Regions from separate parts of the Streptomyces sp. NPDC051776 genome, predicted to be linked through region 3. Evidence: riboswitches for the same ligand, from Rfam matches in the RefSeq annotation. Region 3 holds a riboswitch; each other region holds the start of a gene.

Region 1 (2,258 bases), on a different contig from region 3:
TGCCCGATCGCGCCGGTGACGACCGCGGCCGCGAGGGCGAGTCCGAGCCCCAGGACGGTGACGATCGGCCACGGGAGCCGGCGAGGGCTTGTGCGACCCGGGGCCTCGGGTGTGGTCCTCGCACCGGCTGCATGCGGCACCGGAGCGCGGGGGCCCGTCAACTCGTCCGTTCTCTGCACTGCGACTCCGCACGTTCCGCGATCGGGGCTGCTCACGATATGCGCGAATGGGGCGGGTGCCGGGAAACGCCTCGGGTGCTTGGTCCAGAATCATCCGTTTCGCCGGATAGCCTCCGATGCGTCAAAGGGTCGTTTCATGTCCGCAATGCAGCAAAGGCGAATTCAACCCATAAAACGGACAATTGGCTGCCCGGTGACCCATCTCACAGATGCCTCGCCGTGAATGTGACCTCGCGCACTCGAAGAGGCCAAATTCCTTCGACTTGGTTACCCCCTGCCCTCCGTGAGAGTCGTTCGGTAGTAATCGCCTTTGCTGTGGGGCAAGGATCGGCAGCGTAGCGTGACCCAAATGCAAGTCGATCTGTCCCCCGGCGATTCAGACAATTGCAGGGCACTTGTGGCGAAGAAATGAATGTGTTTATTTTTCCGCTGCCTGTCCACGGAAAGGGCGGGCGCCCATCTGCCGGAGCGCCGAGTCCTGCCGCCGGTGGGGGGAGAAACGACAACGCACCCACGGCAGGAGCGGGGGAACCAAGGTAAGTGCCGTACCGCGATCGGCGTGGTCCGGCTAGGGGTGAAGACGTGCCGCAGCGCTCATAGCGCTCAGGGCGCGGCCGGGCAACTCCAGCCCGAACCCGACAGCTCACCTCGCAGGCGTAGGAGAGGAAGCACCCTATGTCTGCACGCGGACGTCACCGCCGCTTCAAGCCCAATCGGATTACTCGCGCCACGTTCGTCGCCGCCGCTGGCGGTGCCGGTATCGGCCTGTCCTTCGTCGGCGCGGGCAGCGCGAACGCCGCTTCGGTCAGCACCTGGGACAAGGTCGCCGAGTGCGAGAGCAACGGCAACTGGAGCATCAACACCGGCAATGGCTTCTTCGGAGGCCTGCAGTTCACCCAGAGCACGTGGGACGCCTTCGGCGGCGCCAAGTACGCCGACCGCGCCGACCACGCGACCAAGGCCGAGCAGATAGCCGTCGCCGAGAAGGTGCTCGAGGGCCAGGGCCCCGGCGCCTGGCCGGTCTGCGGCCCCAAGGCCGGTCTGGCCAAGGGTGGTCCGGCCCCCGAGGCCCCCGCCACCGGTGGGAAGGCCGAGACCAAGGCCGCCCCCGCCAAGGACCGCGCCGACCGCGACGACAAGCGCCACGGCAAGACCGAGGCGTACACGGTCGTCAAGGGCGACTCGCTCTACAAGATCGCCACGTCCAAGCAGATCGACGGTGGCTGGAAGCGCGTCTACCAGGACAACCGCCAGGTCGTCGGCGAGAACCCGAACCTGATCCACCCGGGCCAGAAGCTCAGCCTCGGCGGCGGTAAGGCCGAGGCCGGGCAGAAGCACGAGGGCTGGAAGAAGCAGGGCTCGAAGCACGCCGCGCCCAAGGCCCCGAAGCCGACCGCCAGGCCGGCCGCCAAGCCCGCCGCCGGCAAGAGCGCCGACGGCTTCAGCGCCCCGGTGGACAACCTCACGCTCGGCACCCCGTACCACCAGGCGGGCTCCGCCTGGTCCAGCGGCTACCACACGGGCGCGGACTTCCCCGTGCCCACGGGTACGACGGTGAAGTCGATCGGCGCCGGTGAGGTCGTGTCCGCGGGCTGGGGCGGCTCGTACGGCAACCAGGTCGTCATCCGCCACGCGGACGGCAAGTACAGCCAGTACGCCCACCTGTCCTCGCTGTCCGTCTCGGCGGGTCAGTCCGTGACCGGCGGCCATCAGATCGGCCTGTCCGGCTCCACGGGCAACTCCTCCGGTCCGCACCTCCACTTCGAGGTCCGCACCGGCCCGGACTACGGCTCGGACATCGACCCGGTCGCCTACCTGCGTGACCACGGCGTCAAGATCTGACGCTCGTACGACTCGAACGGCTACGGAGTCTTCCCTCCTGACTCGATGAGGTGCCGGTTCCCCGTGACGACGGGGGACCGGCACCTCGCTTCTGTTGCGCGGCTTCTGTTGAGTCGCCTTGGTCGTGTCGCCCTTGGACGTGTCGCCGCGACCGGGACGGCGGCTACGCGCCGCGCTGTCCGGGAGCGGTCACGCGCCCCGGCACAACGCCCGGATCATCCCGGAGTGTTCCGGGTA
Region 2 (2,258 bases), on a different contig from region 3:
GTCGAACATCGCCTGGTCGATCAGCCGCTGCTCGGTGGCGTCGTAGCCGACCAGCTCCGGGCCGATCTGCTCGATGACGGCGAGCACGGCCTTCTCCACGCCCTTGCCGCCGTAGCGGCTCTTGTCACCGTCGCGGAGCTCGAGGGCCTCGAACGCTCCGGTGGAGGCACCGGAGGGAACGGCGGCACGACCGGTGCTGCCGTCGTCGAGGCCGACCTCGACCTCGACCGTGGGGTTGCCTCGCGAGTCGAGGATCTCGCGGGCTACGACGACGTCGATGGACGGCACGAGCATCTCCTTCTGGGATCTGACGCTGGGACGCGGGACTCGGTGAGCCCGTCGCTCGAGGACTCGGTGAGTCCGTCTCTGCGGCATGAGCCTAACCGCCCTCGGATCCTCGGCCGTTCTCTGCCCGCCCCCCGAGACGAAAAGGCCCCCAAAGGCCCGTAAAGGGGATCTTTGGGGGCCGTGGATCCGCCTGCGGTCCCGGCCGGCCCGGCCGACCCTGGGCGGGCCGGGCCGGTCACCGGGTCAGCTCAGGTGGAGACGCTGGCCGGGAAGGATCAGATCGGCCCGCTCGACGGTGTCCTTGTTCAGCTCGTAGAGCTTCTTCCAGCCGCCCTCGACGCCTTCTGCCTCGGCGATCGAGCCGAGGGTGTCACCGGGCTTGACCTCGTACGCGCCGTCGCCCTTCTTGACGGGCGTACCGGCCGGGCCTCCGCGATCGCTGCGGTCGGCGCGCGCCTCGGCACCCCCTGCGGAGGAGCGGGCGGTGTCCACGCCGGCATCCGCGCCGCCTGTGGTCAGGCCGCCGGCGCCTGCGCAGGACCAGGCACCGGGCCCCTGCAGGTCGAGCAACCTCTCGGCGGTGGCGATCTGCTGGTCCTTGGTGGCCAGGTCGGCGCGGCGTGCGTACCGGTGACCACCCGCGGCGGACCAGCTCGACGCCGAGAACTGCAGCCCGCCGTAGTAGCCGTTGCCGGTGTTGATGTGCCAGTTGCCGCCGGACTCGCACTGGGCGACCTTCTCCCAGGTTCCGACGGAGGCCGCGTTCGCCGAGTCGGCGCCGAAGAGCGGTACGGCGACCGCGGTGCCGGCGACACCGGCGAGGGCTGCGATACGGGCCATGGTGGATGGGCGGCGGTGCGCGCCCCGGGTGCCCTTGTTGCCGGAAAGCAGCATGAACATCTCCTCACCGACGCCTGCGAGGTGAGCTGTCGGGTTCGGGCTGTGAGCGGCCCGGCCCGGTGCTCGCGCACCGGGTCTTCACCCCTAGCCGTCCGGTCCTCTGTCGCGGTCCGTCCGGCACTTACCTTGGGTCCCCCGCTCCTGCCTCCGGCGCTCGCGCGTCGACTGTCCTCCGGCCACCGGCAGGATTCGGCGTGATGGTCGGCGGCGCCCGCCGTGTGGCGAGCGGTTCGACGGTAAGCACACAAGTCCCACCGGTTCAAAAACCGACATCCAGCACCAGGAGGCCCTGATTTTCCCTCTGTTGCCCTTATCCGTGCAGGTCGGGACAGGTGCGGGCGCATCAGGCGGGCGCAATAGGCGCGTTGGGCCGATGAGATGCTTCTCTCAGTCGCCGCACACTGGGGCACAGGTGCGCGAACTAGCCCTTCGATCCCCTGAGATCAAGCTTCTGACCAGGGAGAATAAGGTCCGGGTCGCTGCCGACCACGGACTCGTTGGCCTCGTACAACGCGGGCCAACCACCCGCGAGCGAGTGCTTTTCGGCGATTTCCGACAGACTGTCACCCGGTCGGACGGTGTAGTCGCCCCTCTGTCCCGCGCGGGCGGAGTCGCCGCGGGAGGCGTGACGGCCGCTCTCGCGCCCCTCACCCTCGCCCGTTCCGCGGTCCGTGCCACTCCCGGCTTCCTCGTCCGCGGGAGCGCCGCGGTGCTTGCCGGTGACGGAACCGCCGGAGGGAGCGGCCGATTCGGAGCCGCCGGGCTCCTGCTCGTAACCCCCGGACGGCGCGCCGTACCCCGTACGGTCCTCCGTGTCCTGGTCGCGCGGATCGGACCCCGAGGTCCCGGGCTCGGCGGAATCCGGGCCGGCCACGGGGGACTCGCCGGGCAGCAGGGTCCCGATCGGCCGCGACAGATCGATGCCGGGGTCGATGTCAGGGGCCTCGCCGTCGTCGGTGAGGCCGGCGTCGAGCGCGCACTGCGGCCACGCCTGGGGCCCCTTGGCGGCGAGGATCTTCTCGGCGACGGCTATCTGCTGGGAACGGCTGGCGAGGTCGGCCCGTGGCGCG
Region 3 (2,258 bases):
GGGAGACGCCGTAGCGCCGGGCGAGGACCTCCTCGGTCAGCCTGCTGCCGGGGGGATGGACACCGGAGACGATGTCGTCACGGATCGCCTGGCACACCGCGCGCGCCGGAATGCGACCGGCCTCCGGACCCCCGCCGTTCACACCCGATCCCGCATGGCCGGACCTCCGCTGCAATTCCCGGGAAACACGTTCGACCGCGTTCATTCAAGAACTGTATGCCACGGTGGAGGAATTTCTATCGGGCGGGCCCGGACATGGATATCTTTTGGCCTTCGGACGGCCCCTTCCCTCCTGCCGCCTGCGGGCGCGGCAGGAGGGAAACCCGTCAGCGGCTCACAGACTCACTCCGTGCGAGCGGAGATAGGCCACCGGATCGATGTCGGAGCCGTAGTCGGGGGATGTACGGGCCTCGAAGTGCAGGTGCGGGCCGGTGGTGTTCCCGGTGCTGCCCGAGAGGCCGATCTTCGCGCCCGGGGCGACGCTGTCGCCGACGGAGACGTGGATCGCGGAGAGGTGGCCGTACTGCGTGTACGTGCCGTCCTTCATCTTGATCACGACGTTGTTGCCGTAGCTGCCGCCCCAGCCGGCCTCGACGACGGTGCCCGCGCCCACCGAGCGCACGGTCGTCCCCGACGAGGCGTGGAAGTCGACGCCGGTGTGGCTGCCGGAGGACCAGGCGCCGCCCGAGGCTCCGTACGAGGTGGAGATGTAGCTGTTCTCGACGGGCGGGACGAACGCGTTGAGACGCTTGCGCTCGGCCTCGCGCGCCGCGCGCTTCTTCGCGGCCTTCACCTCGGCCGCCCGCTTCTTCGCGGCGGCCTCGGCCTTGGCACGGGCCGCGGCGACATCGGCCGCGGCCTGCTGCGCCTCGGCCTGGGCGTCGACGGTGCGGGCGAGGGAGTCGTCGATGACGATTGCCTGGCGCAGACCGGTCTGTTCGGCCTCGGGCACCTTGCCGGGCGACGCGGCGGACGCGGGGCCGGCGGCCAGCGAGGTCACGATCCCGGTGGTGGCGAGGGTGGCGATGCCCGCAAGGTTCGCGCCGGAACGGGCGAGGCGACTGGGGCGGCGGTGACGGTGCTTCCCGGTAACTCGGGTGAACGACGCCATGCGGCGGCGGTGCTCCTTTCCTTCCTTCTCGCCTACCGGGTTAGCTGACGGGTTCGGAGCAGGAAGGTCTCCTACGGGCCCCTCAACGGGAGGCGCCCGATTCACCCCAGGGGACTGCGTGCGCCCTCCCGCGCCGGTGCGGCGCGCGGCGGGCAGGGTGGGTCCCCGGCTCCCCTGGCTCGCGCCGTACGGGGACTCGGCGATGACTGCCCGGAGCCGCGGGTGCGGCACGTGTACCGGCCGGACAGCCGGACCGACGCTAAACGGGACAACTGTCAATCGCCAAAGAAATCAGGGTCTTTGTAGCCGACACCACAAAGGAAACGGCAGACTCAATAACAAACCGGACATACAGCAGTACCCCGGAGTCACAATGGACTCCGGGGTACCGGTGCCGTACGTCGGGGGACGCCGTAGGGCCTGACGGCACGTCAGCCGTCTCCTCCGGCGTCGCGATGTCAGCCGCTGACCACCTTCACCTCGCCGATGCCCAGGGCCCGCACGGGCTCCTCGATGGCGGAGGCGTCACCGACGAGGATCGTCACCAGGCGGTCCGACGGGAAGGCGCTGACGGCCGCCGCGGTCGCCTCGACCGTACCGGTGTCGGCGAGCTGGGCGTACAACTGCGCCTGGTAGTCGTCCGGGAGGTGCTGCTCGACCTGATCGGCGAAGGTGCCGGCGACAGCCGCCGCCGTCTCGTACTTGAGCGGGGCGACACCGACGAGGTTCTGCACGGCGGTGTCCCGCTCCGCGTCCGTCAGGCCCTCCGCGGCGAGAGTGCGCAGCACCTTCCAGGTGTCCTCCAGCGCCGGGCCGGTCGAGGCGGTGTCCACCGAGCCGCTGATGGCCAGCAGCGAGGTGCCCGTGCCGTCGGGCGCCGAGCGCAGCACCTGGCCGAACGCCCGCACGCCGTAGGTGTAACCCTTTTCCTCGCGCAGCACCCGGTCGAGCCGGGAGGTGAGCGTACCGCCGAGGCAGTAGACACCGATGACCTGCGCGGGCCACACACGGTCGTGCCGGTCGGATCCGATGCGGCCGATCAGGAGCTGGGTCTGCACCGCGCCGGGGCGGTCCACGATGACGACCCGGCCGGTGTCGTCGGCGGTCGCCGGGGAGGCGGGCCGAGGCGCGGCGGTGTTGCCGGTCC

Evidence for each region. Region 3 has a riboswitch for cyclic di-AMP ahead of AB0M26_RS09785 (M23 family metallopeptidase). Riboswitches for the same ligand answer to the same signal wherever they lie in the genome.
Region 1: another riboswitch for cyclic di-AMP. It lies ahead of AB0M26_RS17475 (transglycosylase family protein); the one in region 3 lies ahead of AB0M26_RS09785 (M23 family metallopeptidase).
Region 2: another riboswitch for cyclic di-AMP. It lies ahead of AB0M26_RS01650 (transglycosylase family protein); the one in region 3 lies ahead of AB0M26_RS09785 (M23 family metallopeptidase).

What each region holds. Positions count from the first base shown of each region.
Region 1 is NZ_JBFAYQ010000020.1:62,485-64,742, reverse strand. It holds gene AB0M26_RS17480 (permease) at 1-179, opposite strand, end outside; cyclic di-AMP (ydaO/yuaA leader) riboswitch at 678-849, shown strand; gene AB0M26_RS17475 (transglycosylase family protein) at 855-2,021, shown strand; gene AB0M26_RS17470 (cupin domain-containing protein) at 2,211-2,258, opposite strand, start outside.
Region 2 is NZ_JBFAYQ010000001.1:371,148-373,405, reverse strand. It holds gene eno (phosphopyruvate hydratase) at 1-294, opposite strand, end outside; gene AB0M26_RS01650 (transglycosylase family protein) at 532-1,182, opposite strand; cyclic di-AMP (ydaO/yuaA leader) riboswitch at 1,185-1,393, opposite strand; gene AB0M26_RS01645 (transglycosylase family protein) at 1,610-2,258, opposite strand, start outside.
Region 3 is NZ_JBFAYQ010000009.1:42-2,299, reverse strand. It holds gene AB0M26_RS09790 (GntR family transcriptional regulator) at 1-205, opposite strand, end outside; gene AB0M26_RS09785 (M23 family metallopeptidase) at 335-1,111, opposite strand; cyclic di-AMP (ydaO/yuaA leader) riboswitch at 1,127-1,323, opposite strand; partial or broken gene AB0M26_RS09780 (insulinase family protein) at 1,570-2,258, opposite strand, start outside.